Regions from separate parts of the Shewanella sp. FJAT-51649 genome, predicted to be linked through region 1. Evidence: riboswitches for the same ligand, from Rfam matches in the RefSeq annotation. Region 1 holds a riboswitch; the other holds the start of a gene.

Region 1 (16,463 bases):
CCAAAAAGTAGAAGGGATCCGAGAGCGTCCAGCCACCAACGGAGGGGAGGATCTTCAGATCGGGATAGGCTTGTTTTAACGCCATCAATTGACCAAAGTTGCCTTTGTAGGGATCGGAATACTCACTCACCCCCGCCTGCGGCATTTGCACCGCCGCCCAAGGGTCGTGAATCGCCACTTTAAAATCGGCACGGCCAGCACAGGCGCGCTGCAATGCCTCAAAGCTACCTTCGATTTCCTTTAAGCTGTCGTTGATACCATTGCCACCACAAATCGGGGTAAAGCCATATAAAATATGGGTTAAGTTTTGTGCAGGGATCTTATCGACGGGGAATTTACGTCCATAAACACCCCACTCCACAAAGTAACTTCCCACCACTTTGCCGGATTTATTCGCATAGGGACGATTGTTTTCCTTCAAAGGCGCATTGAGTGGCAGTAAATGGCTGCCATCCGTATCGGCGACTAAAATTTCCCTCGCATCACTGGCACTGCAACCTTCGTTATTACAAAGCTGCACGCGCATTTGATAGCGCCCGCCCTTATTGACCTTGAAATTGGCCGTCCCCGCCGCACTCGATGGGCCTTCCCATGCCACATTTCCATCGAGTAACACCTGCGCCTTATTACCGATGTCGCCGTTATATAAGTTCCAAGTCACGGACACATCGGCAGCATCTTTAACCGTCACTAATTGGTTATAGGCTGAGGCAGCTTGATTTACCTCGATAATGGCAAACTTGGTTTCCCCCCAACCTAACGTCGGTTTACCGGGGAGCGCTGCAAAGGCTTGAAAACTGGCAGCGGAGGCCAGCACCGAGGCCACCAGCATCGCCGAGGTGGAGATTTGAGTCTTAAACATGAGATTTCCCTATTGAGTAAGTTATGCATCAATAAGGCAAACAAAGCGTAGACAGGAAACAACACTCTTAAAACCATGTGCGTACAACGGCAGCATGAAGAAACAACCTGTGGTATCCCCGCTATCATAGGTACAAACGAACCCTTAGACCGGAGGCTTTGCGTCCCAATCTTTCGATTGGTTTGCCTTTTACACTAATGACAACGTTGTCATTACGTTAATTAGCATATGCCGCGATAGCGTTAAATTGCAACTAAATATTAACAAACAGGCCATTGTACCGATTATCAACGCAGGATTGGCTTTAAAGAAAGGTAGAACTATTGAGTTCAAAAAATAAGCAGTGAATTGTATTTAAAAGGATTGCTTAAACCATAGAGTCGTATCATCGACTCGCGTTGCCAATAGGAGAGACAATAAAAATAAATCGAAAGTCTTAAGAAAGAGGTTATGCAAGACGCCGCTCGATAACTCGTGCAAACAAAAATGCGGTCATCGAACAAGGTGATATGCAGAGTGCACTGCAAACACACAAATCCGATGGCCGCATGCTGTTGTTCTCGACCCAAACGAAATCAATATCTGAGTCAATGTCCGAATCAATATCAGCGTCAGCAAGCCAAGATTGATAGCCTGAACGAGCTTATCACGCCTTAATCTTGGTCTATTCGCACCTCAATCGAATGCCGTTAGGCGGCGTCCTTCGAGTAATCCCTTGCCAAGATCACCGATAAGCCACGGCAGACTAAGGTCTCCATATCATCGACACGATTAATCTTCATTTCGGCTAACGGTGCACTCAGGGCCATGCGTCTTAAACTATCGAGACACCCCTTGTAGTACGGCGCGCTGTTCATCATGCCGCCCGCTAACCAGATCCGATTAGGATTAAACAGATTGACCGCCCACGCTAGCCCCATCCCCAGATAAGTACCAGCGAGATATAAATCATCGGCGGTAGCAATCTTACGGCTGCGGATAGAATCGCCGCTGGCGAGTTGCTCAAGACTAAACTCCCCCGCCTCCGTCATCACCCGGCAATGCCCAAGCTCCCCAGCGACTCCCGTGGCCCCCGTAAAAGCCTTGCCGCTCAACGCGATCGACATGCCAATCCCAGTGCCACACATGACTAACAACTCACAGGCATATTTTTCATCACAGGTTGCCTGCATACCGGCGTCGATATCATTGCAGATAAACTTAAGTTCGCCTTGGGTTTTCAAGGTTTCAAAGCTTAGCCCATTGAGACCGGGCAAAGATTTACAGGACACCAAACGATTCTGTTGTACGAGTCCAGGTACAGCGATCGCTAAGTGGTAGTTCTGTAAATCATAATCCCGTTCCAGCGCCGCGATTTGATCATTTAAATCTTCAATTTTAAAGCCTTCACCCGTGGGGATTTTATATTGTTCTGTATGCCCCTTGAGTTGAAGTTCGAACAGGGCTTTGCTACCGCCCACGTCTATTGTTAATGTTTGCATCGCCAACTCCACTGATACATGTGCTCCCCTCTGACCCCGAGCGGAGATGGCAAATGTTAGCATAATGGGCCAATATTAGCGATTGAATAAAACTTAAGTAGCTAATTTGTAAGAATTAGTCGGGAGGACTGAGTGATAAAGATAACATTTCAATTTGAGAATTCGCCTAAGATCACAGCCCATGTTACCGCAAAGTGATGCTTCAAAAACAAAATTGTATACAAAATCCTTTATTCCATCCCCTTGCATCTTAGCCATTGAGCTTGCGATAATCGCCGCCAATTCGCATCCTTTTCGCCAGCATTACGCATTATAATTTGGTCGCCTACGTCAGCCGCCAATGCCAATATTTGGAGCCCCTATGTCGTTAGAATCGTCATCATCCCAACAACCTAATAAGATTGCTAACCGTCTTGCCGCCATTCGTAGTGAACTCGCCAGTGCCAATTTAGATGCCTTTATCATCCCGCGCGCGGATGAATACTTAGGCGAATATGTGCCTGAGCATAACGAGCGTCTGTACTGGGCAACCGATTTTACTGGCTCAGCGGGCATGGCCATTGTCTTAAAAGACAAAGCCGCCATCTTTACCGATGGTCGTTATACGGTGCAAGTGCGTCTGCAGGTGGATGCAAATCTCTTTAGTTATGAAAGCCTGACCGACACACCGCAAATCGAATGGCTATGCGATACGCTTGCCGCTGGTTCACGTGTAGGCTTCGATGCCCGTTTACACACCTTAGCGTGGTTTGAAAACGCCAAAGCGACCTTAGCGAAGGCTCAAATTGAACTGGTTGCCGTCGCACAGAATCCGATTGATAAACACTGGCAAAATCGACCTGCACCATCGAGCGCAGCTATCACGTTATTTAGCAATGAGAGTGCGGGTAAGACCAGTCTGCAAAAACGGACCGAGATTGGCGCATTAGTCAAAAAAGCGGGCGCCGATGTCGCGCTGATCGCCGCTTTAGACTCCTTCTGCTGGCTGCTCAATATCCGTGGTAATGACGTGCCGCGTCTGCCGGTCGTGCTCGGCTGCGCGCTACTTCACGCCAATGGCGATATGCAGCTATTTACCGATTTGAACAAACTCCCTGAAGGCATTGAGGAACACGTTGGAGCGGGTGTGAGCTTTAAGAGCGAAGCTTCACTTGCCGATACCTTGGCAAGCTTACAAGGCGTGAAACTGCTCGCCGATCCGAACTCTGCCAACGCTTGGGCGCAAAATATCGCCCGCGATGCTGGCGCTAAATTAATCGCCGGTATCGACCCCGTCTCCCTGCCTAAGGCACAGAAAAATGCCGCCGAATTAGCAGGCATGCGCGCCAGCCATATCCGTGATGGTGTGGCCGTGAGTCGTTTCCTCGCTTGGCTCGATGCCGAGGTCGCTGCCCATCGTCTGCATGATGAAGCAACCCTCGCCGACAAGTTAGAGAGCTTCCGCCTAGAAGATCCACAATATCGCGAGCCAAGTTTCGATACCATTTCCGCCGCTGGCGCCAATGCGGCCATGTGCCACTACAACCATAACAATGGCACGCCTGCCATGATGACGATGGACAGCATCTACCTTGTGGATTCTGGCGCTCAGTATCTGGACGGCACCACGGATGTCACTCGCACTATCGCCATTGGTAAAGTGACCGATGAACAGAAGAAAATGGTCACCTTGGTATTAAAAGGCCATATCTCCTTAGATCAGGCTCGCTATCCGAAAGGCACCACAGGGCAACAACTCGATGCCTTCGCCCGCCAATATCTGTGGCAACATGGGTTTGATTACGACCACGGCACAGGCCACGGCGTCGGTCATTTCCTCAGCGTGCACGAAGGTCCGCAGCGTATCGGTAAAAACCTCAATGCCATCGCCCTAATGCCTGGCATGGTGTTATCCAACGAGCCAGGTTATTACCGCGCCGACAGTTTTGGGATCCGCTTAGAAAACCTAGTGGTAGTGCAACACTGCGAAGCCTTAAAGGGCGCCGAGCGTGAAATGTATGAATTTGATGCCTTAACGCTGATCCCAATGGATGCTCGCCTTATCGATAAGAGCCTGTTAACCCAAGGCGAAATCGACTGGTTTAATGCTTACCATCAGAAAGTGTTTAACACCTTATCGCCATTAATGTCGGGCAGTGAGCTTGAGTGGCTAACAAAGGTCACAAAAGCCATCTAACGTTAAGTGGCACAAAACTAAGGCCCAAGCCAACGCTTGGGCTTTTTATTTAGAGTCGCTTCAAGACCCGTTCCACCTATGATGTTACTGTTCTGACAAGCTAAATCACGACATTAGTCCAATAGTCAGGCTGATGTTTTTCACCTAAGCTCCTACCACTATTTAGGCAAATGAACTTATAACCGCTTTAGCCAGGCATAAGCTAAAAACAGACCTTATACAAAACTCTAAAATTTGCTTTTAAACAGGATAAACACTCGTTTGAAAGCGAATTAAAAATGCAATATTTGCAGAAACTTACAAAATTTAAAAATCATTACTTTTGTTGCGGGTAAAGCTAAAAACCGCTCTCCAATACCCACACAAAAATGATACCATTATCACATAATAAGCCGACTCCAATGAGAGCTGGCACCCGTTTTACCAGTTACATTTACCCCAAAAGTCGTATCGGCCCTGAATGGACACACTAAATGAGCCAGAGTAACCCTAGCCGCAGTAAAACCAGCCAACTCCACAGTAACGCACAGGAAGTCCGCCTCACACCGCAAGACGAATTGATTTCTACCACAGATACCCGTGGGATTATTACCTACGTTAATCAACGCTTTGCCGAAGTCTCGGGTTATAAGCCCGAGGAATTGATCGGCCAGCCTCATAACAAGGTGCGTCACCCAGATATGCCCAGCGCCGCCTTTAAAGAAATGTGGGAAAAGCTGAAATCCGGCCAATCCTGGCGAGGCATAGTCAAAAACCGCTGTAAGAATGGCGGTTTCTATTGGGTCGATGCCTTTGTTTCTCCCCTGTTTGAGAATGGGACTATCATAGGTTATCAGTCGGTGCGTATTCAGCCGCAGGCGGCCTATGTCAGCAAAGCCACGGATATCTATCGCAGACTAATACAAAATAAACCCATCCCTAAACCACTCAGCTTAATGCAAAAACGTTTTGTCTCCGCCGTTGTTGCTACCACAGGTTTACTGATTGCGGGTTACTTTTGGGGTTGGGGAGTGATTTTCGCAGGGGCGATTCTAATGAGCCTCAATCTGGCAATCTTCTACGATGAGGCCTTTCGCATTCCAGCCAAATTGATTGAAATGCAAGAGAAATATGACTCTATCAGCCGCTATATTTACTCAGGCGCCGATACCTCATCGATTCTCGATTTCCAATTGATCCTATTGCAAGCCAAGATGAACGGCGTGCTTGGCCGCACCCAAGATCAGGCCCACCACTTACATGCGATTGCCGATCAGCTGGTGGTGACGACAGAACAAACCTATGTCAGCCTAGATCAAGAGAAAAACCAGCTAGAGCAACTCGCCAGCGCGATGGAAGAAATGAGCTCAACCATTGCCGAGGTCGCACAAAATACCCAACTGACCTCGACCAGTATCAACACCGCCTACGATCTCTGCCTCAAAAGCAGCGCCAATATGAAGGCCAACACCCAAAAGGTTGAGCAATTAGCCAAATCCGTGGCCGATGCCGCCAATAATGCCCATCAACTCAATAAGGAAGCCGAACGGGTGGCCAGCGCCATGGGCGAGATTGACTCGATTGCCGAGCAGACTAACCTACTCGCCCTCAACGCCGCGATTGAGGCGGCTCGCGCAGGCGAGCAAGGCCGTGGGTTTGCGGTTGTCGCCGACGAAGTACGCGCGCTGTCGAGCCGCACTCAATTGTCGACCAACAGTATTTCCCAGAGCGTCGACAAGATGTTCAGCATGCTAAATGCCTGGGCGAAGGAGATGGAACAGAGCCGTCAGCATGCCGAGCTATGTGCTAACGATATTCAAACTTCCGCCGAGAACGTGAACACCATTTACCAAGAGGTGAGCGAGATCCACACCTTTGCTCAGCAAAACGCGGTGGCCGCCGATCAACAGCGCCAAGTGGTACATGAAATCACTAACAACATTCACTCCATCACCCAAACCAGCAGCGAAAACCTCGCCGCCACCCATCAAATAGGTGATGCCGCTAACCATTTAAAACACAATGCCGAAAAGGCCCTCGGTCTACGCCGCGCCTTTGGCTAGTACTCCCGTCGCGCCATTATCAGCTAAGATGATGGCGCGATACTCCCCCTCTAGGTTTTCCCCTCTACAGTTTCAACCACATCTAAAACCGCTTACAGATTGTTATAAAATCCCAAAGGGTTAAAAAGTACAGGTTTTAACCGAAAATTTTGCTATACTCCGCGCCCGCCATTTTTCTGCTACACAAAGTGCAAAAATACTGTGTGGCGGAAATGCGTAAGCAAGTGCATAGGTTTGAAGCACTCTTGTAGTGAAGCGCTGTTGTAATGAATAAAGTGCGGCAGAGTGCGCTTTCAACAATAGAATGATGCGCTTGAATGATTGAATAAGTGACTGACAGGAATCCAAAATGAGATTTGAATCTTTTAGTTTTTGCCCCGAGATTTTACGCGCTATCTCAGATTGCGGTTATCAAAAAATGACACCTATTCAGCAGCAAGCGATCCCCGCTATCCGCCGCGGGCAAGATGTGCTGGCTAGTGCGCAAACAGGCACGGGCAAAACGGCGGCCTTCGCCCTGCCGATACTGCAAAAGATGGTGGAAAATCCCAGCGAGACCTTAAAATCGAACGCGCGGGTATTAATCCTCACGCCGACTCGTGAGCTAGCGGCTCAAGTCGCCGACAACGTTGAAGCCTACAGCAAGTATTTAAATTTCAGCGTATTAACCATTTACGGTGGTGTAAAGGTTGAGACTCAGGCGCAAAAACTTAAGCGTGGTGCCGATATTATTGTCGCGACGCCAGGGCGCTTACTCGAGCACCTGACCGCCTGTAATTTAAGCCTCTCTAGCATCGATTTTTTAGTGCTCGATGAAGCCGACCGTATGTTAGACATGGGCTTTAATGCAGATATTCAAAAAATCCTTCAAGCGGTGAATAAGAAGCGTCAAAACCTATTATTCTCAGCCACCTTCTCGAGTGCGGTGAAAAAACTGGCCAACGACATGATGGTCAAACCTCAGGTGATCAGCGCCGATAAGCAAAACACCACCGCAGATACCGTGAGCCAAGTGGTGTATCCGGTTGAACAGCGCCGTAAGCGCGAACTCTTATCCGAACTGATTGGTAAGAAGAACTGGCAACAAGTGTTGGTCTTTACCGCAACGCGCGATGCGGCCGACACCTTAGTGAAAGAATTGAATTTAGATGGTATTCCCTCTGAAGTCGTCCACGGTGAAAAGGCACAAGGTAGCCGTCGCCGCGCGCTGCGTGAGTTTGTCTCAGGCAAAGTGCGCGTATTAGTCGCCACCGAAGTCGCCGCCCGCGGCTTAGACATTCCAAGCCTTGAGTATGTAGTCAACTTCGACTTACCTTTCCTTGCCGAAGACTATGTGCACCGTATTGGCCGCACCGGCCGCGCGGGTAAATCAGGGGTTGCGATTTCATTTGTGAGCCGTGAAGAAGAGCGCACACTCGCTGATATTGAAAAGCTAATCGGCCAAAAAATTCGTCGTATTACCGTGCCCGGATACGAAGTCGGTAGCCGCGACTTGCTGTTAAAGCAGCTACAAACCCGCCGTAGTTTTGCTAAGAAACAACAGCGACTCGACAACGTTAGTGAGCAGATCATCGCCGAGAAAAGCATGCAGGGCCGCCGCGTGAAAATGAAGGTTGGCCAAGCCCCAAGCAAGGCGAAAAAGCTTAAGTAAATAGAGTGAACTATCACCTATCCAATAAAAAAGCGTCCTAGTGGACGCTTTTTTATTGGGCCTAAGCGATTGGTTTTGTATCACTTAACCACTTGAATTTTAGGGAAAGGGTACTTGCCCTCTTGGATTTCCTTATTAGGGCCGTACATCCGCATAATAATGTAGGCATCCTTTTCAGGAATCGGCAGCCAATTGCTGTTGCTCTCATCCCCTTTAGCGCTCAATTCGATGGTATACATGCCATCGGCGCCGGGTTTAAGAGTACGATCGCCGCGGCTGTGGCGGTTAATCTCATTGTGCGCCATTAAACGATTATCCGATCCATACACAGTAAACGACCAGAATTGACTCACCTCGGGCGCCTTAAAGTGCATCTGGTATTTTTTGCCATTTGAACCATTGAGATTTTTACCGTCATCGCCCTTTTCCTCCTTCAGATAAACGGACTCATCGGGCGGCAATCCCCACTGACCAAGGTAAGTGCCTTCGGCGAAGAGATCGCGCGCACCGTCACTCAATTGCTCACGTGTACCTAATAACTTACCCGCATTGGTCATTTTTGGCGCTAAGTCGATGATATGTTTCATCCCTAACGTTTCACCGACCTTAGCGGCAGCGATTTGAACGGCCGTTAAATCCTCCTTACAGGGGACCAGACCAATATCCTTAAACTGCTCTAACCATTGTTTATCGGCCGTGCCCATATCGCCATCGCAGAGCATATAGTTGACCCGTTGCAACCAATTGGTCTTCTCGGGATCGGGGTAAGTGCGCTCCTTAGGTTTAGGGCCAGCCACACCAAGATAGGCAGACAAAGTGCGGATATTCCAATCATCCATATAATTTAACGCGACTTTCTCATCTTCCTTGCCAACGGCCATAATGCGGCCCATCAGCTTGATCAGATTCGAATCCACATAAATCACTTCGTCCACACTGGCTGGCACATCGCCTTTCCATGAACGGGCGGCAAACATAAAGTGGCCGCCCTCATTGCCCCTTAAACGAGAGCCAATCATGGAGGTGGTGTAATGGCCCATATCCATAGTATGGAGGATCCAATAACGTCCTTTATCCATATCGGGCACGCTCACGATCACAGGCTCAGCGGCCACGTCCAACCATCCCATTAAGTGCAGGGTATCGTTGTTAATGGTGGGGTGCGCTGTGTAGGTATCGTCGGCAATATGACGAATATTTTGGAAGCGGTTCAGCGGAGTATCGGTTTTAACTGCGGTTTCGTAGAAAAATTTATAGGCTTCATCTATCGAGTAACCATAGATAAATGCATCCTGAGCATTTTTATCCGAAATAGATTGTGCCAAAACGACTTGGCTCACCATGATGGCAGCGAGGGAAAACAGTACTTTCTTCATCAACAACTCCTTGTATAGACTTGAAATTATGTAAAAATCCAAGCTCATCTATCAACAGCCAATAGCTTATCTATCCAGATGCCAACAAATGCCAGTCACGCTACTCGAGATTTATCCTAGACCCGTTTAAGTTCAATCACAAGCGTATATAAGTTGTTCAATCCACTATCAAATTCAACATGAGTTCCCGCATTAACCCCGTCGGTTCTAACTCACGTTTTATCCATTGTACAAGTACTCAAGCCTACTTCCCCTCAAACTGCGCCGATTAACGGTAACTGCGCCCCTAACACCGAAAAGACAATAAACTTAGAGATACTTTGCAAACAATTGCTTAAGTCGAGCCTCATCAATGGGATTTTCGCCGCGCCAGCCCGCAAGCGGTAAGATGATATCGGAGCGGATACTGCCGGGATATTTGATATTGCAGATCGCTTCAAATGGCGTAAATGCTTCATAGAGCGGCGCAACATAGGAATTTGGCATGATGCCAAGCTCTGCCAATACCATCAGCTGACCACGGAAACTGTACTTATTAAATTTAGGGATAATCTTGGCTTTCTTCACCCTTTGCTCGAGTTTTCCGGGTGTTTCATCCACAGGAGCCTGACGAATTGCCTCAATTAAAGCACTGAAGATGGCCACATCCTCGGCACTAGGCTTACAAGGCGCCAGCGTAAAAAATTCTTGTAATTCTATGAGTTTGTGCGCCCAGCGCTCGTTCCACACACTGCCAGCGTAACAGGAAAAGATTTCTTGCCCCTGCTCAATCCAATTAACAGCTTTGATTGAACATACAGGACAAATGTCACTATCCGTTGCCATCGTATGTTCTGGCAGCGACTTAGCAAACAGATAGCTGAGTATGGGCTGTCGACCACGGGGGAAACTCGAAAAACCACATAAATAGGCCGCCAGTAAATTTTCGAGGGAAAGATTAGGCTGCTTTAGTATCGCTTTATAGCCGAGCACCACATCATCATGACTCAGCTTAACCCTGTCGTTAACCGGATAGCCACTCTGTTCAATCAATGCGATTTCGGTATCAGATAGGCCTTGATAGGAGTAGATAGAGGTTCCCGTATCAACATCAAACACATCGCCATTATCGATTCTTTGCTGATAGCCATGCTCATCTTTGCGGTAGGACTTTTTATAATAGACTTTCTTTAATGCGTTAAATAATCCCTTATCCATTTACTGCTTCCTATTGAAAAATTGAGTGAATTGCTCTGTAACCTATAAACATGCAAGCAATAGTATCACTACATGCTTCTCCACCACACCCTTGAGTCACACCACAGCGCACCACCACGTTGACGATTAATTCATTCTCCTTAATAAAAGGTGCCACTAAAACTGCAATAAATTGGCCCTTTAGCCGTTCTTATCTGAGTCACCACAACCTAGACCGGCTCAAAGACACAAGCCTAGCTCAATAGCTTGATTAAAAAGAATAACCAAATAACACGGAGAGATGACTGATGCAGTCCCTACTACAGCGCTTTTTACTGACCACCAGCCTATTACTCGGCAGTTTTACCACGTTAGCCCAACCTATCGCCAAGGATGAATATTCGGTGAGCCCATTACTCAATGGCGAGCAAATCCCCGCAATCACTTTGCAAGACATGAATGGCCAAAGTGTTGATTTAGCGAAATTAACGGTACAAAAGCCAACCATTTTCTTCTTTTACCGTGGCGGCTGGTGTCCGTTTTGCAATAACCAGATGGGCCAGCTTAAAGCCATCGAACCTAAGCTTATCGACATGGGCTTTCAACTGGTGGGTATTTCACCCGATACACCCGCACAATTAAGGGCATCAGCCGCTAAAAACGAACTTAAATATCAGCTGCTTTCCGATGAAAAAATGCAGGCAGCGCAAGCCTTTGGTCTTGCCTTTTACACCAGTAAACAAGTGACAGATACTTACCTGAGTCGCTTAAAACTGGATAACCCACTGTGGACCACACCCGAAGGCGATAAGCGCTTAGTTCTGCCAGTACCAGCAATTTATATCGCTGATACCCAAGGATTAATCCATTTCCAATATGTGAATCCCAACTACAAAGTGAGACCCGCGCCTAAGTTGATTCTAACGGCCGCCAGCCTCGTGGGTACGACAGAATAATCTATCCATCATCTAAGCAGTCGCTAAGAATCGTTATCGATTTAGCGGCTGCTTTGCTAAACTAGCTTGGCCGCAATCGATACCACACGTTCCATTAGATCAATCCTTTAGCCCGCGGCGGAGCCACAATGAATTCTCAAACCTATAACCAAGCCGTACTCGAACTCGCCCGCGCGGGTCTTGCCGATTTAACCGCCTCAGCCCAAGCTAAAAAAGCCCAACGAACAGCCGCGCAGGAGAGTCATTTTCTGTGTAACTGGATGGTTGAGGCGCTCAAAGAGAAGCGTTTCTCGAAACTGGTGGCCGACGATCTCACGGCATGGATCCGTATGGCGCGCAGCCAAGGTGCTGGCGCCGAACTTAAGCGGTTATTGGAAAGAATTGTTCATCAATATCAGAGCGTTGAAAACTCGCACGTGGAGTTAGGTACAGCATTAAACGCTATGATTGCCGAGTTAACCCAGCTCGAATGGCTAGTGTTTACTGACACCGAAATTAACACCAAGCTTAAGCTAGACGCCGATGGCCAATCGAGCTTAGTTATTGATGTAAAAGAGTTTACTCAACATATTCAAGACAATCAGCTTATCAAACCCATCAACTTTTATGTTCGCGCCGATGAGCAGCTGTTGACTCAAATCGCCCTCTCCCATGGTTTGCTGATAAGCCAAGGTAATAAGAAAACTAGCCTGATTAAACACCATAAGACCTTTCAAATTTACCCGCACAATCAGCTGCCAGCCCTGTGCCTACTCTTGGCTTAAGCCCAAAAAGCTGCTTGAATAGGGAAACTGCGCTATAGATAACAAATTTTTCACAATGACTAGGTAAGATATAGCGCAGTCACCGCCAAGCTCGTTCAACCAAGGAGTGAAGGATAAGATGGTTAAAGGACGTATTCTCTGTCGTTGGCGAGCGCACGCCGTTTTATTACTTCTGTTGTTTACACCGCCTTCCTTTGCCCAACTACTCAAGTACAACATCACCGGCTCCTATTCTTGGTATCCCTATTTTATTGCGAATCAGCCCGAAGCCCCCGGCATGGTGTCTGAGTTAATCCCACTGATTTTATCCTTAGCCAATATCGAGGGCGAAAACCTGTCCTTGCCGCCAAAACGGACGAACAACGCCCTTGAAACCGGCCAGTTAGACTTTGATGTGGTCAGCCCAAGTTGGTTTACGGATCAAGACTTTGGCCCCTTATTTGTTAAATCCGATCCCATTATGCCCATCACAGAATACGTGGTGACCAGACCCGAGAATGTCGAATCCTTTAAGGAAGTCACTGAAATTAAAGGTAAGCAAATCGGTACCGTCAGGGGATATTTGTACCACGATGACAAGGAGTTTATCCGTGTCGATTTTACCTCGGAGCAAGAGCTGATTAAGGCATTGGATAAACACCGCATCACGGCCATTATCTCGGGTAACTATCCCGCCTTATATTGGTCGAACAAGCTTAAGATCCCCGTAGGATTGGCGGCGGTGCATTCCGATGGCGTATTGGTGCTCAGGCTACGTAAGGAGCATGCCGATCTACTGCCCGCACTCAATCACGCGATAGCACAGCTAAAAGCCGACGGAAAAGTGGAACAAATTATCCAAAAATACACCCAAGCCTTTGCCAGCTAAACCGAAAAAAGCTCATGTTTTTAGGAGCTCACAAGAAACTAGCTCTGCAATAACGTGACAAGCTTAGTTTTTGTAAATCATAACGATGAGATGGGTATTTAAGAGGATTTTGCGTTTTGCGCAACCTTAGGTTTTAACACCAAACGCTGCCCCTGATTAAGATGGGTGGTGCAGGCAACCCGCAATAAAGAAGCAAAGTTTGCCACTTCTCCGTGGCGAGTTAACACTTCACGATAAATACGGGTTAAAAACACCGCCACACTCAGCTCGGCATCTTCGGCAATCTCTTCAATAATCTGCCAAAAAATCGCCTCGAGCCGCACGCTCGTCACGACCCCATCTATTCGAATAGAGCGGGTTTTGAGTTCAAACAGTTCGGGTTCGGCACCGGAATAGATTTCACACACAATATCACTCCCCAAGCGGCGATTGCGCTAAGCTCTAGCATTGCGCTTAGCTTAAGTCCCCAGCGAATACTCAACTTAAGCCCTACCCGAACTGTTATGCCATAAATAACGTTAGATGAATATCGTTAATTCAATAACTTGTTAAACTGCGCCAACCATGCAGGATGCGCTGGCCAAGCGGGCGCCGTGACTAACTTGCCATCGGTGATTGCCGCCGTCACCTCAATCTCGCAATACTCGGCGCCCGCTTGTTTCACCTCAGGCGCACAAGCTGGATAGGCAGACACTTTCTTACCGCGTACCACATCGGCCGCCGTCAGTAACTGCGCGCCATGGCAAATCGCCGCTATGGGTTTATCTTGGGCAGCAAAGTCCATCACCAAGGCGATCACCGCAGGATTTAGGCGTAAATACTCAGGCGCACGGCCACCGGGAAGCAGCAGCGCATCAAAATCACTGGCGTTGGTACCGGCAAAGTTGCCATTTAGGGCAAATAAGTGTCCTGGTTTTTCGGTATAGGTTTGATCGCCTTCAAAGTCATGGATAGCCGTTTTAATGGTTTGTCCCGCCACTTTATCAGGGCAGACAACCGTTACGCTGTGCCCCACCATTTGTAGGGCTTGGAACGGTACCATTAGCTCATAATCTTCAACAAAATCACCAGCGATGATCAAAATATTGGCCATGAGAAACTCCTTTTATTCGATAAGGGAAAACGCAACATCGGATTTCACTCTACTCCGACCATTAAATTTAGGGTAATAGTGGAATACTACAAATTGGCGCTGCGGTTTCAGGCATAAAAAAAGCGCCCGCAGGCGCTTTAATCTAAGCCATTAATATCAATTACTTATCTTTGGCTCTATCACAGTATGTTGCTGGCTATAACCATTTAATCCGCTATTCGCCGACTTCACTACATTTAAGGCTTCGGTAGTTAAAGCATTATTGCCATTGAGTAGGTCATTTAAGGTGCCAGACTCAGATTGCACTAAACCTAACTCCCGCAGCATGGCATCCACCACTGGCGCATTGGCACGGTAGTTTAACGCGGCGCTGGTTACTTGCTCGGCGATACCGCCTTGATGCGCGACCGCGCCATCAGCTCCCGATGCCAGTTGATTACCAGTGCCATAACCTTGAAGAATTTTAATGCCTTCAATATTTTCCAGCGGTTTAACTGCCTGCGCGACAATCTCAGGCAGTGCTTTTAAGATAGCGAGGGATTTTTGCAGTGCAATCTGCTCATCGCGCAGCACGTTTTCGGCTTCGTACAGAGCTTGTTTACCCGCAGCTTCAACCGCATAGACCTTCTCGTCGGCCTCGGCTTGCAGCTTCTTGGCATCGGCACTGGCGCGGGCTTCAATCAGAATCGCGCTCGATCTGTCTTCGGCGGCACGTTTTTCCGCCTCGGCTTGTACTGTCACGCCCACCGCATCGCGCTCCGCTTCTTTGCGAGCATCGATTACTTCAATCTCTTTACGACGATTCGCTTCAGCCACTTGGCGCACTGTAATAACCGCTTCTTCTTTCTCTACCTTGGTTTTTTCCGCTTCAGCGGCGCGGGCACGGGCGGCAGACTCTTCTTCCGACTTCGCGGCTACCGCGATGTGTTTTTCCTGCTCGGCGACTTCGATATCACGTTGCTGTTGAATACGGGCCTGTTCGATAGATTTGCGCTTTTCAATCTCGCGGGTTTCGATGTCTTTAGTCTTTTCGATTTCCGCAGTTTCGATTGCACGCTCTTTGGCAATCTCGGCTTCGCGTTCTTCACGGGACTTGTTTTCTTTTTGCTTAATAATTTCCGCTTTTTGCTCGGCACGCTTAAATTCGAGCGACTGTTGCTGCACCAGACGCGCTTCTTCTTCGGCCTTTTCAATCTCTAGCGATTCTTTTTCAGCCTCTAGGTTACGCTGCTCGATCTTGATGCGATTTTCCTGCTGGATATCGTTGGTTTCTTTACGTTTTTCTTCGATAATCTTGGCTAAACGTGCACGACCTTCAGCGTCGAATGCGTTATTTTCATTAAAGAATTGCAGATCAGTCTGGTCAAAACCCGTCAAAGAAACGGATTCGAGCTCTAGCCCGTTTTTCTCGAGATCGTTAGCGACGTTATTCTGCACCCGCTGGACAAAATCGGCGCGCTGCTCGTGCATTTCGGTCATGGTCATTTCCGCCGCGACCGCACGTAACACGTCAACAAACTTAGATTCCATCAGCTTTTTCAGCTCTTCCACGCGCGTGGTACGGGTACCTAAGGTTTGTGCCGCCATTGAAATGCCTTCGGCATTGGGTGCCACACGCAGATAGAAGTCTGCCTTCACATCGACGCGCATTCTATCCTTAGTGATCAGCGCATCTTTTTGGGTTTTCTCCACTTCGATACGCAGGGTATTCATATTTACCGCGATGGTTTCATGCAGCACGGGTAAGACGATTGCGCCGCCGTCCTTAATAATTTTTTCACCACCAAACCCCGTACGAACAAAGGCCATTTCCTTCGTTGCACGTTTATATAACTTGGCGAAAATCAGACCAATCACAATCAGGCCAATCAATACCATTCCGGCAACTAACAACACGAAGTTGCTCGAACTGGTTACATCGTTTAACACATCCATTTGCTTTCCTTTTTCGTTAATGGCTTTGGAAAATTAATTATCAAAGCGAGTCGCAGACCAGACTCTTCCTTCTCGTTTCAGCA
Region 2 (16,463 bases), 2.4 Mb from region 1:
CTTCTGGTCATTAAACCCTGAAGCCATGCACCAAGTGACGATTCTGATGTCTGACCGTGGTATTCCGGCAAACTACCGCCAAATGCATGGTTATGGTTCGCATACTTTCTCGTTCTGGAATGCTAAAGGTGAGCGTTTCTGGGTGAAGTTCCACTTCAAATCGCAGCAAGGCGTGGTGAACTTAACCAATGAGCAAGCCGATAAGTTAAAGGGTATCGACCCTGACTCATCCCAGCGCGATATGGTGGTAGCAGTGACTGACGGTAACTTCCCTCGTTGGACTGTGAACGTACAGATTATGCCTGAGAGCGACGCCAACACTTACCATATCAACCCATTCGATTTAACTAAGGTGTGGCCACATGGCGATTACCCGTTAATTGAGATTGGTGTGTTAGAGCTGAATCGTTTACCGCAAAACTACTTTGCCGAAGTCGAGCAAGTGGCATTAGCACCGAGCAACTTAGTACCAGGTGTAGGCGCATCGCCCGATAAGATGTTACAGGCACGTTTATTCGCCTATGCCGATGCGCAGCGTTACCGTATTGGGGCGAACTACAACCAGTTACCAGTAAACTGCCCACATGCGACTAAAGCGAATCATCACCAACGTGCTGGCGCTATGGCGGGAACGCAATGCCCATACCATGGTAGCCAAACTGGTGGTGATGCCGCGGCTAACTATGGTCCAAACAGCACTGCGGGGGCTTTAGTTGAACCGGCTAACTTTGCCGAGCCACCATTGCGTTTAGATGGCGAAGCGGCGCGTTACAGCCGTTACAATCAGGATGATTACACGCAAGCGGGTAACCTGTATCGTATCTTCAGCGAAGCAGAGAAAGCGCGCTTAGTGGAAACGATTTCTGGCTCACTGCGTCAGGCGAGTTTGGATGTACAGCAACGTATGCTGGCACACTTCCACAAGGCCGATGCGGATTACGGTCAACGGATCCAAACTGCACTCGGGTTATAAGCTTAATCAACCCATAAAAAAGGCCAGTGTTATCACTGGCCTTTTTGTTTACTTAATTTTAATCAATTAGTTAAAGCACTAGCGTTGCGACACCTAATAGGGCGAATAAAATCGCACAACCTCTATGGATCCACTTCATCGGTAGTTTTTCGGCACTAAAATGCCCTGCAATCACCACTGGGACGTTCGCCAGCAACATACCCAAAGTGGTACCTGCAACCACCATGGCTAAGGCATCGTATTTAGCGGCTAATACGACAGTCGCGATCTGGGTTTTGTCGCCCATTTCGGCAATAAAGAACAGAATAAAGGTCGCTATAAAAGGCCCCATCTTATAGAAACGGCTTTCTTCGGCGTCTACTTTATCGGGGATTAACACCCATAGCGCAATCGCAAAGAAGGAAGCGGCAACCAAGTAGCGTGCTACATCTGGGCTTACCCAGTTAATCGCCCATTGGCCAAGCCAAGCGGCGGCAAAATGGTTAAACAGGGTTGAGAGTAAAATCCCCAAGATAATCGCGGTTTTATTTTTAAATCTTGCAGCGAGTAATAGGGCAAGCAGTTGAGTTTTATCGCCAATTTCGGCGATGGCAACCGTAAAGGTTGAGGCGAGTAACGCTTCCAAGTGTGATCCTTTAGGGGTGGTTTTTGACATAAGCACAATAGACCGTCCACCCCTAGGTGCGGTTACTGTGCTCAGGTCTTGCAGGACAAATCGATGATTTGCTGTGAACACCATGGCATGCGGCCAAGTATGTTGATGTTCACCCTGAATATCGATGGCTCGAAATCCAGTTAGCTACTCCCCCGAAGCGAGGAGGGCATTATACCCAAGTGAAACATGGTTTCAAGATTAAACTCATCAAGTCAGAGGGCAAATAATCTGACAGACGCCAATAAAATACCGCTCAACGTTTTGTAATGCATTGAATTGTAACATTTTAATTTTTGACAACGTTGTCTTTTATTGTTAGGTTAGCCCTGTCTCAATTTAAGTTACATATTGTTAACTTGAATGGAGAACCACCGTATTTGGCAAACTAATTGAAAAATTAGGACGCAAAGCCTCCGGTCTAAGGTTGTAAAGGGATGTTGTAACTAAGATAGCGGGGTTGCCTCTGAATTGATTTAATGCTTTCAATTCTTTGAAAAATAAACGGCTTTGCTTAATGCTGTTTTGCCTAAATACCACTTTTATACCTATGCCAATCTCATCGAGAAAGGCACCCTACGGAGTACATTAAAGTGGAACATCAAACTGCTTTTTCACCAATCACAAACGCTAAACTCAAACGTCCGCAACTGGCTCGCTTAAGCCTAATTGCCTTAGCTTTAAGCGCCACGAGTGCCCTCGTCAGCCAAACGGCGTCGGCCCACGGTTATGTCGTATCACCTGAGTCACGCTCGTACGCCTGTAAAACCGGCAGCAATTTAAACTGCGGCGCCGTTCAGTGGGAACCGCAAAGTGTTGAAGGTCCATCAGGTTTTCCTGAGTCAGGCCCTGCCGACGGTAAAATTGCCAGCGCCGCCAACGGGGCGTTTTCTCCCTTGGATGAACAGAGCCCAAGTCGTTGGTCTAAGCGTGATATCAAGTCGGGTTGGAATGACTTTTCTTGGCAGTTCACCGCTAACCATGTGACCCGCAATTGGCGTTACTATTTAACTCGCCAAGGGTGGGATCAAAATCAAGCGTTGAGCCGTGCAAGTTTTGACTTAGCGCCCTTCTGTGTGGTCGATGGTGGCATGGTGCAGCCGCCTAAGTTAGTGACACATAACTGTTATGTGCCTGAAGGCAGAACCGGTTATCACGTGATTTTGGCCGTGTGGGAAGTGGGGGACACCACTAACAGCTTCTACAATGCCATCGATGTGAACTTTAGCTCTGGCTCCGTGGTGCCGGGCGAGTGGACCGATATTGGTGATATTAATCCGTCACTCGATCTTAAGGCGGGTGATAAGGTGATGACGCGGGTGTTTGACGCCAACGGTGAGCAAACAGCCAAGCAAACCCAGATAACCATTGCCGATGCCACCCAAGGCGCCAAGCAAAATTGGCCATTCCTGTTAGCCAGCGCGATTAATGCCCAGCAGCCACAACTTAAGGCGGGGCAGAAGAATGCCTCTGGAGTGATCTCGCCCGTTTACGGTAAAAATGAGATTTATGCCGCGCCTAATTCGGGTCTAGAGCGAGTGGAAGTGAGCTTTGATATTGCGCCTGCGCCGGGCAATCAGCTCGATGTCACGTCACTGGCCGATGATTACACCATTGTCGATGGTGCCGCTCAGGTCAGTTTCGATGTTAGCACCAATACCGATATGCAGGTCTCGGCTTACCTGTTTAGCCACGATGGCACGGCAGCAGGGTATGTCACGCAAGCGGTCAACAATACCAGCGCGAGTTTAGTGCTTGATGTCGTTGCGCCAAAGGCGGGCCATTATCACTTACAGGTGAAGGGCGAGCCTAAGCAAGGCGAGGTTATCCAGCAAAACTTCGATCTGTTCTTAAAAGATCAAGCCACAGCGCCCGATGCCGACTTTGTCTTCCCCGAGGGCATTAAAAACTATGTGGCGGGTACTAAGGTGCTGCAACCTAAAACCGGCAAGATCTATCAATGTAAACCTTGGCCCTACAGTGGTTATTGCATGCAATGGTCGCCAACGGCAACTGGGTTTGAACCGGATGTCGGCGGCTCTTGGGCTATGGCCTGGACTGAGTTGTAACCCGTTAACAGGGGAATGAGGGATTGTGAGTCGTGTTAATCCGCGTTAGCGCAATCCCGTATCCCAGTTAGCGAATCGCAAAGCCAATAGATAAACCCTGCAATGCCACAGGTGTTGCAGGGTTTATTGTTTTGATAACAGATCCGCCTCGATTTTTTATCTTTTACTCACATTTCCTCTTCGGATAGCCAAAGCAGCGTCATCTTTGTCTATAACTGGCTTGCCCGCTGGGATAGGCTCTGTTAATGTCCCTAGCTATCTTCTATTACGCGCGATGTCGCTGCTTTGCTAAGGCAATCACGGTTGAAATTAATGTCACTTTTCTGCAAACGATTTAGTTAGCCTCAATGGCGACTGGGTTGAAATATTCAAAAGCTATTGGGGCCAATTGATCTGCTCTTTGAGATCGGATTGGATGCTTTAAGTTTAGTGACGCTTTTCGTTTGAGATTGCTGTTGGCTTAATCACAGAGTGCGCAAGGCTTTATCCTTCAAATCTACTCAAAAAACCTTAAAAAATAATAATTAATACTTGAACAGGATAATTGTGTGAATTCAAAAATGTTAGGCTCGATAGCCATTGTCGCGGGGACCGCCATTGGCGCGGGAATGTTAGCCTTACCCTTAGCCACGGCCGCCTTAGGCATGGTGCCAGCCATTTTGCTAATGGTGGTGATTTGGGGCTTGTCAGCCTATACCTCATTGTTAATGCTTGAGATTAACCTGCGCTCTGGCATCGGTGATAACGTCCATGCGATCACGGGCAAACTCCTCGGCAAGAAAGGCCAAATGGTGCAAGGCGCCTCCTTTCTCAGTTTGCTCTTTGCTTTAACAGCAGCGTATTTGACGGGCGGCTCATCGCTGTTAGTTCTTAAAGCCAAAAATATGTTTGATCTCGTGTTAGACAACCAGCTGGCGGTGGTGCTGTTTACCTTAGTGCTGGGTGGATTTGCGGCCTTAGGGGTGGCTTGGGTCGATAAAGCCTCGCGCTTCTTGTTTTCGCTGATGATTTTATTGCTGATTGTGGTCGTGCTGTTTTTATTACCCGAAGTCAGCATCTCGAGTATGGCAACCAGTGCAGTGGCCGAGTCCATGACCAGCAGTTGGATGGCGGCGATTCCAGTGGTGTTTACTTCCTTCGGTTTCCACGTGTGTATCGCGACCTTAGTGCGTTATTTAGATGGCGATGCAGTGTCGCTGCGCAAAGTATTATTAATCGGTTCAACCATTCCACTCGCTTGTTATATCTTCTGGTTATTGGTGACCTTAGGCACAGTCGGTGGCACCGAAATCAGTAGCTTTAATGGCTCTTTACCTGCGCTTATCAGTGCATTACAAGAGATTGCCCACACGCCTTGGATCAGCAAATGTATTTCGCTGTTTGCGGATTTAGCCTTAATCACCTCTTTCCTCGGGGTCACCTTAAGCCTGTATGATTTTGTGGCCGAACTGACCCGCGCGAAGAAGACCTTCCTCGGCCGCGCCCAAACCTGGTTGTTAACCTTTGTGCCGCCGCTGTTATGTGCGCTCTATGTCCCCGAAGGTTTTGTTGCCGTATTAGGCTTTGCCGCCGTGCCGCTGGTGGTGATGATTATCTTCCTGCCGATCGTAATGGCACTGCGTCAGCGCCAAGCCACGCCGCAGGGATACCAAGTGTCCGGCGGCACATTTGCCCTCGGGATTGCCGGTCTGCTAGGCGCGGTGATTATCGGCGCTCAGCTATTTGTCGCGCTGTAACTGAAGGTTGTTTCACGCGCTGATACGGCAGAGTGAAACCGATATATATGATGAATGTATTTGCTTTGTAAGCGAATTTTTCTAACTCTGTTATAGAGTGCGTGCGATATGCTAAAGTCAGGCCCAGTGCCTGACTTTTTGCTTTTTAGCGTTAACCAAAGCGGCATGTAATCCCAATAAATATAAGAAATGGCCTCGCAAGCGCTCGGCTTTCTTCACCTAAAACGGACTTAAGATAATGAAAAAATGGTTACTCTCAGTTGCCGTGGCGGCGAGTTTTGCCTCCCATGCCGATGAAGGTATGTGGCAGCCACACCAATTGCCCGCAATGGCCGATGAACTCAAAGCGAAAGGCTTAGAGATTGATGCAAAATCGATTTCCAAACTGACCGAATTCCCCATGAATGCCGTGATCAGCCTAGGTGGTTGTACGGCATCTTTTGTATCGCCAAAAGGCTTAGTCGTGACAAACCATCACTGTGCCTATGGTTCGATTCAATATAACTCGACTCCAGAGAAAAACCTGTTACAGGACGGTTTCTTAGCTAAAACCTTTGCCGATGAATTACCCGCGGCGCCTGGTTCTCGCGTTTATGTCACCGAAGATGTCACCAACGTGACTGAGCGCGTTAACGCTGGGCTTGAAAACAAGACGGGCCGTGAGTTTTATCAAGGTGTTGAGAACCAAGAAAAAGCACTCGTTGCCGAGTGTGAAAAGGATGAAGGCTACCGCTGCCAAGTGTATAGCTTCCACGGCGGCTTAGAATACTATCTGGTAAAACAGTTAGAAATCCGCGACGTACGTTTAGTCTATAACCCCGCGGGCAGCGTCGGTAAATACGGCGGCGATGTGGATAACTGGATGTGGCCGCGCCACACGGGCGACTTTTCCTTCTACCGCGCCTATGTGTCTAAAACCGGTAAACCTGCCGAATTTAGCGCCGACAATGTGCCGTACGAGCCAAAGAGCTTCTTAAAAGTCTCGGCCAAAGGCGTGAGTGAAGGGGATTTTGTGATGGTGGCGGGTTACCCCGGCCGTACCAACAGATACCGCACCGCGAACGAAGTGCAAAATCAGTTCGAATGGGCTTACCCAGAAGGCAAGATGCTGCGCGAACGTTTTATTGAAATCATCAAAGAAACCGCGCCAGAAGGCAGCGACGAGCGCATTAAGTACGAGAGCCAAATCGCAGGCTTAGCGAACTACGCTAAAAACTTTACCTCTATGATCGAGTTTTATGGCAAATCCACCATGTTAGCCGACCGCAAGGCCCGTGAAGCCGAGCTCGCCGCATGGATTGCTAAAGACAGCAGCCGCGAAGCCAAATACGGTAAAACCTTAAGTGAATTAGACGCGCTGATCGCCAAGAGCAAAGCCCATCAAGAACGGGATATGATTTTAAGCTACATTGGCAACACTACTATGGTGCCAACGGCGACCAATCTGTACCGTTTAGCCCATGAGAAGCAACTGCCTGATATGCAGCGTGAACCCGGCTTCCAAGACCGCGATATGACGCGTTTCAAGGCGAGCATGGAGCGTATCGATCGCCGTTATGCCCCAAGTGTCGATAAGGCCGTGCTCTTGGATATGCTTAAACGTTATGCCGCGTTACCTGAGGCGCAGCGCTTACCTGCAATGGATAAAGCCTTTGGTATCGATAAAAAGGTTAACGAAGCTAAACTGGCGAAAACCTTAGACAAAATGTACGCCAAAACCGAGCTGGGCAACAAAGATGTGCGTTTAGCTTGGATGGAAAAATCCGTTGATGATTTCAAAGCCTCTAAGGATCCTTTTATTCAATTCGCCGTGGCCATGTATGACACCAACATGAGCGAAGAGAAGAAAGAGAAAGAGTTAGATGGCGAGCTGATGAAAGTGCGTCCACAGTATATGGATGCCATCATTGCCTATAACCGTGAGCAAGGTAAGCCAGTGTACGCCGATGCGAACTCTAGCCTGCGCGTGACCGTTGGCCATGTTAAAGGTTATGAACCTAAAGATGGTTTAGTAGCTAAGCCCTTTACTCGCCTCGAAGGCATAGTGCAAAAAGACACGGGCGTTGACCCATTCGATGCGCCGAAAAAGCAGTTAGAGCTTATCAAGCAGAAGCAATACGGTGATTTTTATGTGAAAGCCATCGATTCTGTGCCGGTAAACTTCCTGTCGACCTTAGACACAACGGGTGGTAACTCTGGTTCTCCAACCCTAAACGGCCGTGCCGAATTAGTGGGTTTACTGTTCGATGGCGTGTATGAAAGCATCATCGGTGACTGGGCGTACGACGATAATATCAACCGCTCAATCCAAGTCGATAGCCGTTATATGCTGTGGGTGATGAAGTATTTAGATAATGCCGACAACCTATTAGCCGAGATGGAGATCGTTAAATAATCCATCGCCGCATCGCACAGGTGCGGCAAGTATGATTGCAAAGCCGCTTCTGTCATATGATTTACGGGATAAATAGGTAGCAATTGCAAGATAAGAAGAAAGCGATAAACCAATGTGGTTTATCGCTTTTTTGTATGTAATGACTTGCAGATAATTGTTGAAAGCAGTATTGCTAGGCGAGCCATGGTATTCGCTCACCGACACGGAGAATAGAAACCTAGGGTTTCTAAGCTTATGAACGAGAGCCATGGATGGCGAACTGGCCGTTAAACAGGGATGTTGTTCAAGTCCATCCGTGGATGTAGGGCCGCCCCATCTGATGTGAATTGATTCACGAATGCCGCGATGGCATGGATGCCAAAAAGCGGCCATGGGGCGGACGGTCGTCTCGCTAATCACCATGACTCACTCTTTTAGCATCGGTGTAGCTTGCAGGTTTTAAAGAAACACACAGCATGCTTTGGGACAAAAGCGATTAACCTTTTTATCTATTTATGGAGTTTATTGTCATTGTTTCCCCAGTGACTCGCCGCCTCTTTATTTAACATGAAGTATCCCTATAGGCTCGACGGCGACATCCATGTCGCCAACGGTCACTGGTGCCCCAATGCCAATTTTAACTACCCATTTGCGATATGTACGTAAGAAGTTAAGGGACAAAAATGAGTTAGGTTATTAACTCTAACTCGTCATTTTCGGATGAAAATCTCTATGGGCTAACACCTCAATCAGCCGACGCGATAGCGGTCGGCTGCATTGAATTGTTATTTTAGTTATCCTTTTGGAGGAAAAGGATCGTTACCGTGGCTATCCTTTCCGCCAATTTGTCCATCTTTATTATGAATAACTAGTTCGGTATTTTGATTTTGGCTAATTTCCCTTGCTCGGTCGACAGCATCCTGCTTTTTATCAAAATGACCGGACGAACGTTGGCCACCACTTTGCTTAATGTCCCAACCACCATCAGGGTTTGGAACAACATGTGTAGATTTACCAGTCATTGTATTTCCTCCTATGGCGTGTACTCAGTTTCTTGGCATTTAGGACATGGCGGCAAGGTGTCTGAATTGTCATCTAAGACAACCACCTGCCCACAGTTATCACATGTGTATGCACCTTTTCCTGGTTTTTCCCCAGTAGTAGACATATCGTTTCTCCATTCACTTCCCTTGAAATGGCACTGCACTTACCGTGAGGGATGCGCGGAAAGGTGCCAAGAAATTTAACGCCGCCTTAAGCGGTGAGTGACTGTTGGCTAAAATGTGAAGCGAGTTGAAACCGAGCCAACTGTTACGAATCTGACTTTAAGGCTTTGTTAGTTTACGTTAATATTTGCTATCGAAGTCATTACAATCTGGGCATGTATAAGTATATGTATCGACCCAGCTACTCATTTCACCATTTGGCCAAGATGAACCACATATTTCACAATCCACTTCAATATCTTCTGAATCTTCGTTTCCACACATCGTGCATTTAAAACCAGTTGAAGAGTCTTCGTTTGGAATCATCAAATCACTCACGTTACACTCTGGGCAATCATATGTAGCCCAATGTACGTCATATTGATGCTTTAGTCTTACTCCTCTAAAAGCAGCGTTATGAGCATCTCTAACTTCTACCTTAGCTTCTTTTAATTCGTGTTCATATTCATCAGCTAATGTTTGAAAAACACCAAGATGATCTTTACTTATTACATCTTGCAATCCAACGACACTAAATATATCTGTAAACTCATCAAACCCACGAGTTAATCGGCCTAATGCTAACCTGACTTCTTTGGTATCCATTACAAACTTGTGATGTTCGATATCATTCCTAAGATCTTTTAGCGATCTAATTTCAGAAGCCAACTCGGAATCAAAATAGTCTTTATCAGATTCAACGTATGCGAGTGCCATATCTAGAGTGATTGTATGTGGATTGAGATTGCCTTTAACAGGTAATTCAAAGTCAAACTCTTCGTCTTCCAAAACTTCAAAAGCGTCAATTAATGATATTTCATCTTTTTTAGCTCTTTTTTCAACGACTCTAAATACTTTTGAGTATATTAAGTTCTCGTCTATTGTTGAAATGTAGTGTTTTAAAATTAACTCCATAAAGTGACAGAAATGTAGTAAAGCAAATTTATGAGATCGTCTACATCCATTTTGCCCTTGTGCATATTTGGCTAAAGCTTCATCTAAACTATCGATTGCATTTCCAATAATATCTAGCTCATATTTGTGCACGACTTCTCCTTAGTAAACTAACGCCGCCAGCAGCGGCCGAGTGAAACGAGGTCCAGCGACCGCAGGGAGCGATGCTGGCTGGCCTTGTTATGAGCTTTTGCTAGTGCCACAACAAATTATCTTTATAGTTCGCAGGAGGTTTTCCATCAGTAGTTAACCCCAAGTAGTAATAAAAACTTACCATTTTACCGCCAATGTCAGCGGAACCAACAAAATACCAATGATCTGTATAAGACACTAAGCCGAAATGTGAGCGATGAGAAGCCTCTGAAACTTTAATTTCTGTACCTTTGATAAGAGAAGCAACATCCACACCAAGAGGACAGGACTCGAAGCCATGGTTTTCATATAGCTCATTGACGGGTAAGCCTCTCGCAAACATTGCATTGTTATCAATGGAGCAAATGAAAGCGTTCTTTACTAAATGTTTTATGCCTATGTCACCTTCAAATTGATAACGGTCTGAAACATTCTTTATGGTTGTGCAACCAGCCAAAATAATTGTTAGGCTAAAAATTAGGAAATTATTCATATGGCTCATAACGCCCGCCTAAGGGGCTGGCAACGCATTACCACTAAACTCAAACACAACAACTGCAACCACCGCAGCTCAATGGGACTGGAAACGCCACGCGTTGACAGTCCCTCTTGAGGCGTTTGTTAGCCCTATGATGACCAAATGCTATCAAATGGAATCGCTTCAATTTTCACGCCAAAACTCGAGATATTCGGCAAGGTCGAATTATGATGTTTTCGTATTTCTGCGCCAGTTGCATGCATTTTATCGTGAGTCGTATGCGCATCAGCTATCAATGTTACATGATAGCCAAGACCTGCTGCTCGACGAGCTGTCGTATCAACACAAAACTCTGACGCGTAACCACATAAAAGTACGCGCTCAACTTCAAGCTCTTTTAATACTTTCTCGAGATTGGTATGCAGAAACGAATCTGGAGTTGTCTTGCGTACAAATAAGTCACTGGACTCTATCACTAAACTTGCTTGTAACTTCCAACCATCTGAGCCGTACTCAATGCCTGTATTAGGTTGTTCATGTTGAATAAAAATGACTGGGATTGAGTAACTTCGAGCTGATTCAGTGACGGCATTAATTTTTTCCAACACCAATTGTGACTCAAATGGGCGTGGTTCTGGATCAAATAAAATCGACTGAACATCGATCACTAAAACCGCAGATTTCATAATATTCCTCTGATAGGGCTAACGCCCAATTAAGTAGTGAGCAACTCACTACAAAAGCCAACGCATTGCGCCATAAACACAAAACTCACCGCAAACCAAAAATGCCAAGCGTTGCGAATCTGCTTAAATTGCTTGTTAGCTGCGACGTTTTGGCCGGAGGTTTGCCACCCAACGGCCTAATTGAAAACACATTATTGCTTTCAAACAACGATGTAAAACAGACAACTCGAAAACTACAATCCGAACCACGAAACGCGCATGACAAAGAAGAAATAGCAGATAAACTTATCAGCCATGCGGGCTTAAATTTGCAAAGAATTCTTTCGAAGAAGCCGACGACCACGTGCGCAGAAACAGTTTGGGTACGACAGCGTTTCAAAACCAAAGAAGCCACAACAAAGAACTCAACAACCGCACCACTTCCCGTAAGCTAATACGGGTTAGTTCAACCACTTCACGAAAAGTGCCACTGGCGAGATAGGCGGTAAAGCGCGGACTTTCAGGTGTAAAGCTAGAACCTCTGACCAAGGCTAATAGACTATTAACTTTAGGATCTTCCTAATTCCAGCGAACGAAGTGAGCGATAGTTGAGCGCATTGTTAGGTGCTTGCCCCACCTTCTGTATTTTTGACTCTGAGCAGCAGATATTCACTAAATGAGTTAAGCCATTGTTTGGCATCATTTTCTGAGTTCCAATACCTGCCTCCGGATTGGTATCTACGTAGTGTGTCTAAAATTTGGTTATTTGAAGTGGATAGAAGCTCGTTGACGTCAGATAGAAGTACTTTGTCATTGGCGAGTTTTTCGCATTCAAAGTAAGAGTTCCAGAGCTCCTGCTCGTTTGAATTTCCAATATCAAGCGCCCAGTCCTGGTGGTAATAGCAGGACATAAAGTACTTAAGTCTCGGGAATTTCTGGGATTCCATTCAAGCACCTAACGCCGCCAGCAGGGGCAGACAAAGCGCGCAGCGGTTTGGCTGTCCCTCTGGCTGGCTTTGTTACGTGCAGATCTTGCACAGATGTTTAATTGTCTTTTCATGTTCCTTACCGACTAAGCCAACATCTTGATGAAATCGAAATCCAGATTTTTTAACTTTAGCAGCTTCGAGAGCCTTTTTTGCCTCTGAGCCATCGCTACCGATTAATGCTTTAGATGCGTGCCACTTATAATGATCAAGAGGAAACGTGAGTCTATCAACATGCTCATTAAGCACATCAAGAGCATTGGCGTACTCGTTTTCAATTTTTCGAGTTGCTACCAAATATGGATAATCAAGGTACACCCCGGTTTGGTGGTTTGGAAATTCTCTTTCCCTCTCAAGCACTTCTTTGAAAGCAGAAATACATCCATCCAAATCGTTTAGCGCTTTAAATGCGGTTGCTTTTGCCAATAAAGCACGAACATCATCAAATTTATCCTTTCTTGATTCGAAGTATTCATTAACCAAACGAAGCGATACTTCTGGATCATTATCAGCCAAAGTGAGAGCTTGGATTACTAAATATTGATCTCGCTGCGTTCTTGCTCGCTTCAACTTCGAATAGAAATGTTCTTCGATAGAAGCATTCCAATTTTTATTCCTGTACCAATCATCGGATGACACAATAAATCCTTAGCACGTAACGCCCCAAGCAGGGGCAATAACACGTAGGCTAACATACCGAACGAAGTGACGGGAGCCTACGTGTTAGTGTCCCGCTGCCTTGGTTTGTTAGGCACGTTGCCACAACACTTCCAAGTTCTTTTTAAATGCCCCTAAATTTACTCGATTTAGCCAATCGCATTCTAAACCGTACCTTTCATTAATTTCTGAAACAAGTGTGTCAAAACCGCTCATAAATTCATTGAAGGCTGTTCCGTGCTTGGTGTCAGGTGAATGGCATAAGCACAACACAACTGGATCTACAGTTAAGTTATCTTGCTTAAAAGCGGTAATGGAGCAGATATTGTCCCAGTCGATAACTGTGATAGCCATATTATTTTTAAACAAATAAATACTTTTGTTATTTACTTTTATTTCAAAGATATCTTCGCCACCACTCTTAATGCGGAATAATAGGCTTTGAAAAAATCTCGTAATCTTCATGTCAATTTTAGTGCCTAACGCCTTGCTAATTGGCTGCCGCAGCGAAGCGTAGGCAGTCCAGTGGAGGCCACGCTACTTGTGGCCGGAACGAAATTAAGCAACTTGTTATACGGCATTTTCCACTAATTCCCATAATACTCATCTACTTGTTTTGATAAGTTTTTTATTGGTTTAGCTCCATCAAAATACTCTGACGTTTTGTTATGAAACTCAACAAAGCCCAACTTAGTTTCAACGTCATACTCACCAAGAGCTTCATCTAGGAACAAATAACCTAAGTTGCCATAAGTCGTGTGTTCTTTTTCGTTGTAGTTATCAAAAAACAAAACAATGCCCAACTTATCTTCATCTTTATATAAGTTGTAATAAACGTCTTCAGATTTTATTGAAACACCACCAAAGTTAAGATCATTAAGGGGCGATCTTCGAGGCCGAAATTTTATGATTATCCATTTTTTCAATTCAGGTGCTGAGTTAAATAGCAATTCAACTGAAGGGAATGAATTTTTTATACCTCCAGCGCTTATTACAAACTCCCTTTTACCATTCTCTCGAATAGGGCTAAATTCAAAAGTAAGTTCGGGATCAACTTTAGAAAGTGCTGCAGATAGTTTATCAAAAGTGTTTTCTGTATCTCTTTCGAAGTTAAAGATCATATCTTCATTCTTTTGAAACCATTTCCAAAAATCAGCTTCAACCGCTGCACTTGCTTTCGAGCCAAATAACGAAAGTATTCCCATAACTATTAATTTGACTCCGTGTTTCATAGTTTCGTTGCCGTATAACATTTTATTAGTGCGCATGCGCGTTTATCACGTTAGACCAGTAAAAATGCGCACAGTTAACTATCTGTTTATGCAGAAGTTATCAGCTTTTTATAAAATACACCATCTGGAAAAACGCGCATGCGCGTTTTCCAAACCTATTAACTAAAATTCAGTTACTATATTCACCTGATTTTAAAGAGTTTTATTTTGGATGGAATTAGTGCGCACTGATATTGTCTTAAAATCACTCCAAAGTATCTAAATTTAAATATGACTGTATAGCCATACATTATTAGCCGTTTCGCGGTAGGGGCAAACATAGGTAACTAGATAAGAATTTGTATGGCAACAAGAGTAGGTATTTTCGATTGAGATAACGAGCCGAAACACACTTTGGGGCATAAAGCTTTTAGCCAAATGAACAGTGCAATGGCCGTCAAAATTGCCATTGTTACAACAGTGACCGTTGGCGACATGACCGCTCTTTCACATCCATGTGAACGCGGCATTTACACTTCCATGTGTTGCAGATGCCGCCGTCGAGCCTATAGGAATACTTCTTGTGAAATAAAAGGACGGCGTGTCACTGGGGAAACAATGACAATTCATCCTACACACCTGACGACAAACTTATCTCGCTTTGGGGCAATAGCTTTTAGCAAGATGAACAGTGACCGTTGGCGGCATATAAATCTCCTTGTTCAATGCTTAATCAAGTATAGATGGAGGTTATTCCACGCTATTTAAAGAAGGATATCTCAGTATTGCCCGTATTTCCTTTTCAATAAAAAGTATTACTTTCATACGGGTTAATACCTAGGTAAATATTTATATCGTATTATCCCGTCACTATTTTTTATCTAGTTAGTTAGTTAGTTAGTTAGTTAGTTCGCGAGGGCTAACTTTCCCTACAGAAAAGGATTTTTTATGGGACATAAGACGTTACTGAGTGCTGTATTTTTGACTGCGACCTGCGGTGTCGCCACTTTTGCGGTGAATGCCGAATCACTGTTTACTCCCTTCCCAGACGCCAAATCGCCTGAAGAAAAGCGCATCCACTTTACGCCCTTTGAGCTTATCACCGAAGTGAATGGTGACAAGTTCACTCTGTTGCCTGTATCGGGGAAATTGACTCGACAAAGCGTTGAGTTGCCAGAGGGGTATAGTCCCGAGCATGTGATCAATAACTATTTGGCACAGCTTAAAAAGCTGAATGCTGAAGTGTTATTTAGCTGCAAGGCCGCCACCTGTGGTGATGGTCAAGCCATGCAAACTCAGCTAAAGCCACTTAAAACTGTGAATGCCGATTATCACAGTGCTTATGCGGCGGCAAAACTAAAAGGTACTCGCGGTGAGGTTTACACCAGTATCTATGTCGTCAATCGGGAGGATAGATACACCTACCTGCAGGTCGATATCCTCGACGCTATCCCTGAGCCGCTGGATTTGATCCAAGCGAATAGTGACTTCTTACAGCAGGCGCCGAAGGACATTGAGATTAAAGATAGGCGCAGTGATGATGCTCAAGGCGCGACCGACCATCCTTTGCTGGGGCGTATGCCCGGCAGTTATATTACCAGTTACAAACAAACTAACTTTACCCAAGTGCCTGTATTGGTGGGGATCTCGGGCGCAGATTATCAAACCAAATCGCTGGACGCCAAGCTTACCCAAATAACGTATCAGATGCCTGAAAGCTATTCGTTGTTTGAAATCAACAGCAATTATGCCGCAGCAGCACAAAAACTGCAGGCTGAGCGGGTGTTCCACTGTAAAGGTACGGCCTGCGGCGACGATGATAACCTGATCAATGCCATCAAATTAATCAAGGACGATAAAGAAGATGAATGGCAGGAGTATCAGCTGTTTAAGCTGAGTCACGCCAAGGGAGATGTTTACTTCGATATCTATTCCCAAGGATATTTTGATGGCACACCTGCCGATACTACGCTCAGGGTAATGGAACTTTCTAGTCTGAAGGATGATCGTGTGGCGATTGACCTCGATGCCTTGACCGATGCGATTAGCCAAACAGGCAAGGCGACGTTAGAGGGATTGTTGTTTGATTATGACAGTGAGCGTATGTTGCCTGAGTCCAAGCCAGTTCTTGAGGTCCTCGCGAGTTATCTTAAGCAGAACCCTGCGTTGAGTTTCTATGTGGTCGGACATACCGATGACAAGGGCGAGCGGAGTTACAATCAAAGCCTGTCGGAGCGCCGCGCCGCAGCAGTGATTAAGCAGTTGAGTGACGGGTTTCAAATTCCGTCGGCTCAATTAACCGCCCACGGTAACGGGGAATACAGCCCTGTGGCCAGTAACACTAATGACGCCGGACAAAAGTTGAATCGCA

The links. A riboswitch is a leader RNA that binds a small molecule or an ion and turns the genes downstream of it on or off. The one in region 1 is predicted to bind cyclic di-GMP.
Region 2: linked by a shared signal. The riboswitch ahead of gbpA (N-acetylglucosamine-binding protein GbpA) and the one ahead of K0H59_RS15075 (glycosyl hydrolase family 18 protein) in region 1 are both predicted to bind cyclic di-GMP.

Annotation. Positions count from the first base shown of each region.
Region 1 covers NZ_CP080411.1:3,427,175-3,443,637, forward strand. Annotated here, with positions in the region: gene K0H59_RS15075 (glycosyl hydrolase family 18 protein) at 1-862, opposite strand, end outside; cyclic di-GMP riboswitch class I at 971-1,059, opposite strand; gene K0H59_RS15080 (ROK family protein) at 1,552-2,343, opposite strand; gene K0H59_RS15085 (aminopeptidase P family protein) at 2,705-4,519, shown strand; gene K0H59_RS15090 (PAS domain-containing methyl-accepting chemotaxis protein) at 4,993-6,561, shown strand; gene K0H59_RS15095 (DEAD/DEAH box helicase) at 6,911-8,212, shown strand; gene K0H59_RS15100 (DUF1254 domain-containing protein) at 8,293-9,588, opposite strand; gene K0H59_RS15105 (hypothetical protein) at 9,898-10,785, opposite strand; gene K0H59_RS15110 (peroxiredoxin-like family protein) at 11,073-11,720, shown strand; gene K0H59_RS15115 (DUF2913 family protein) at 11,849-12,484, shown strand; gene K0H59_RS15120 (ABC transporter substrate-binding protein) at 12,603-13,352, shown strand; gene K0H59_RS15125 (ribbon-helix-helix domain-containing protein) at 13,451-13,759, opposite strand; gene K0H59_RS15130 (DJ-1/PfpI family protein) at 13,885-14,445, opposite strand; gene K0H59_RS15135 (flotillin family protein) at 14,602-16,380, opposite strand; gene K0H59_RS15140 (YqiJ family protein) at 16,414-16,463, opposite strand, start outside.
Region 2 covers NZ_CP080411.1:1,039,898-1,056,360, forward strand. Annotated here, with positions in the region: gene katB (catalase KatB) at 1-973, shown strand, start outside; gene K0H59_RS04590 (TMEM165/GDT1 family protein) at 1,044-1,598, opposite strand; cyclic di-GMP riboswitch class I at 1,998-2,093, shown strand; gene gbpA (N-acetylglucosamine-binding protein GbpA) at 2,276-3,694, shown strand; gene K0H59_RS04600 (aromatic amino acid transport family protein) at 4,255-5,430, shown strand; gene K0H59_RS04605 (S46 family peptidase) at 5,669-7,825, shown strand; gene K0H59_RS04610 (hypothetical protein) at 7,799-8,227, opposite strand; gene K0H59_RS04615 (DUF2188 domain-containing protein) at 8,599-8,826, opposite strand; gene K0H59_RS21370 (zinc ribbon-containing protein) at 8,838-8,972, opposite strand; gene K0H59_RS04625 (hypothetical protein) at 9,151-10,056, opposite strand; gene K0H59_RS04630 (hypothetical protein) at 10,157-10,597, opposite strand; gene K0H59_RS04635 (cysteine hydrolase family protein) at 10,723-11,259, opposite strand; gene K0H59_RS04640 (contact-dependent growth inhibition system immunity protein) at 11,859-12,185, opposite strand; gene K0H59_RS04645 (hypothetical protein) at 12,258-12,863, opposite strand; gene K0H59_RS04650 (hypothetical protein) at 12,972-13,346, opposite strand; gene K0H59_RS04655 (hypothetical protein) at 13,469-14,113, opposite strand; gene K0H59_RS04660 (OmpA family protein) at 15,041-16,463, shown strand, end outside.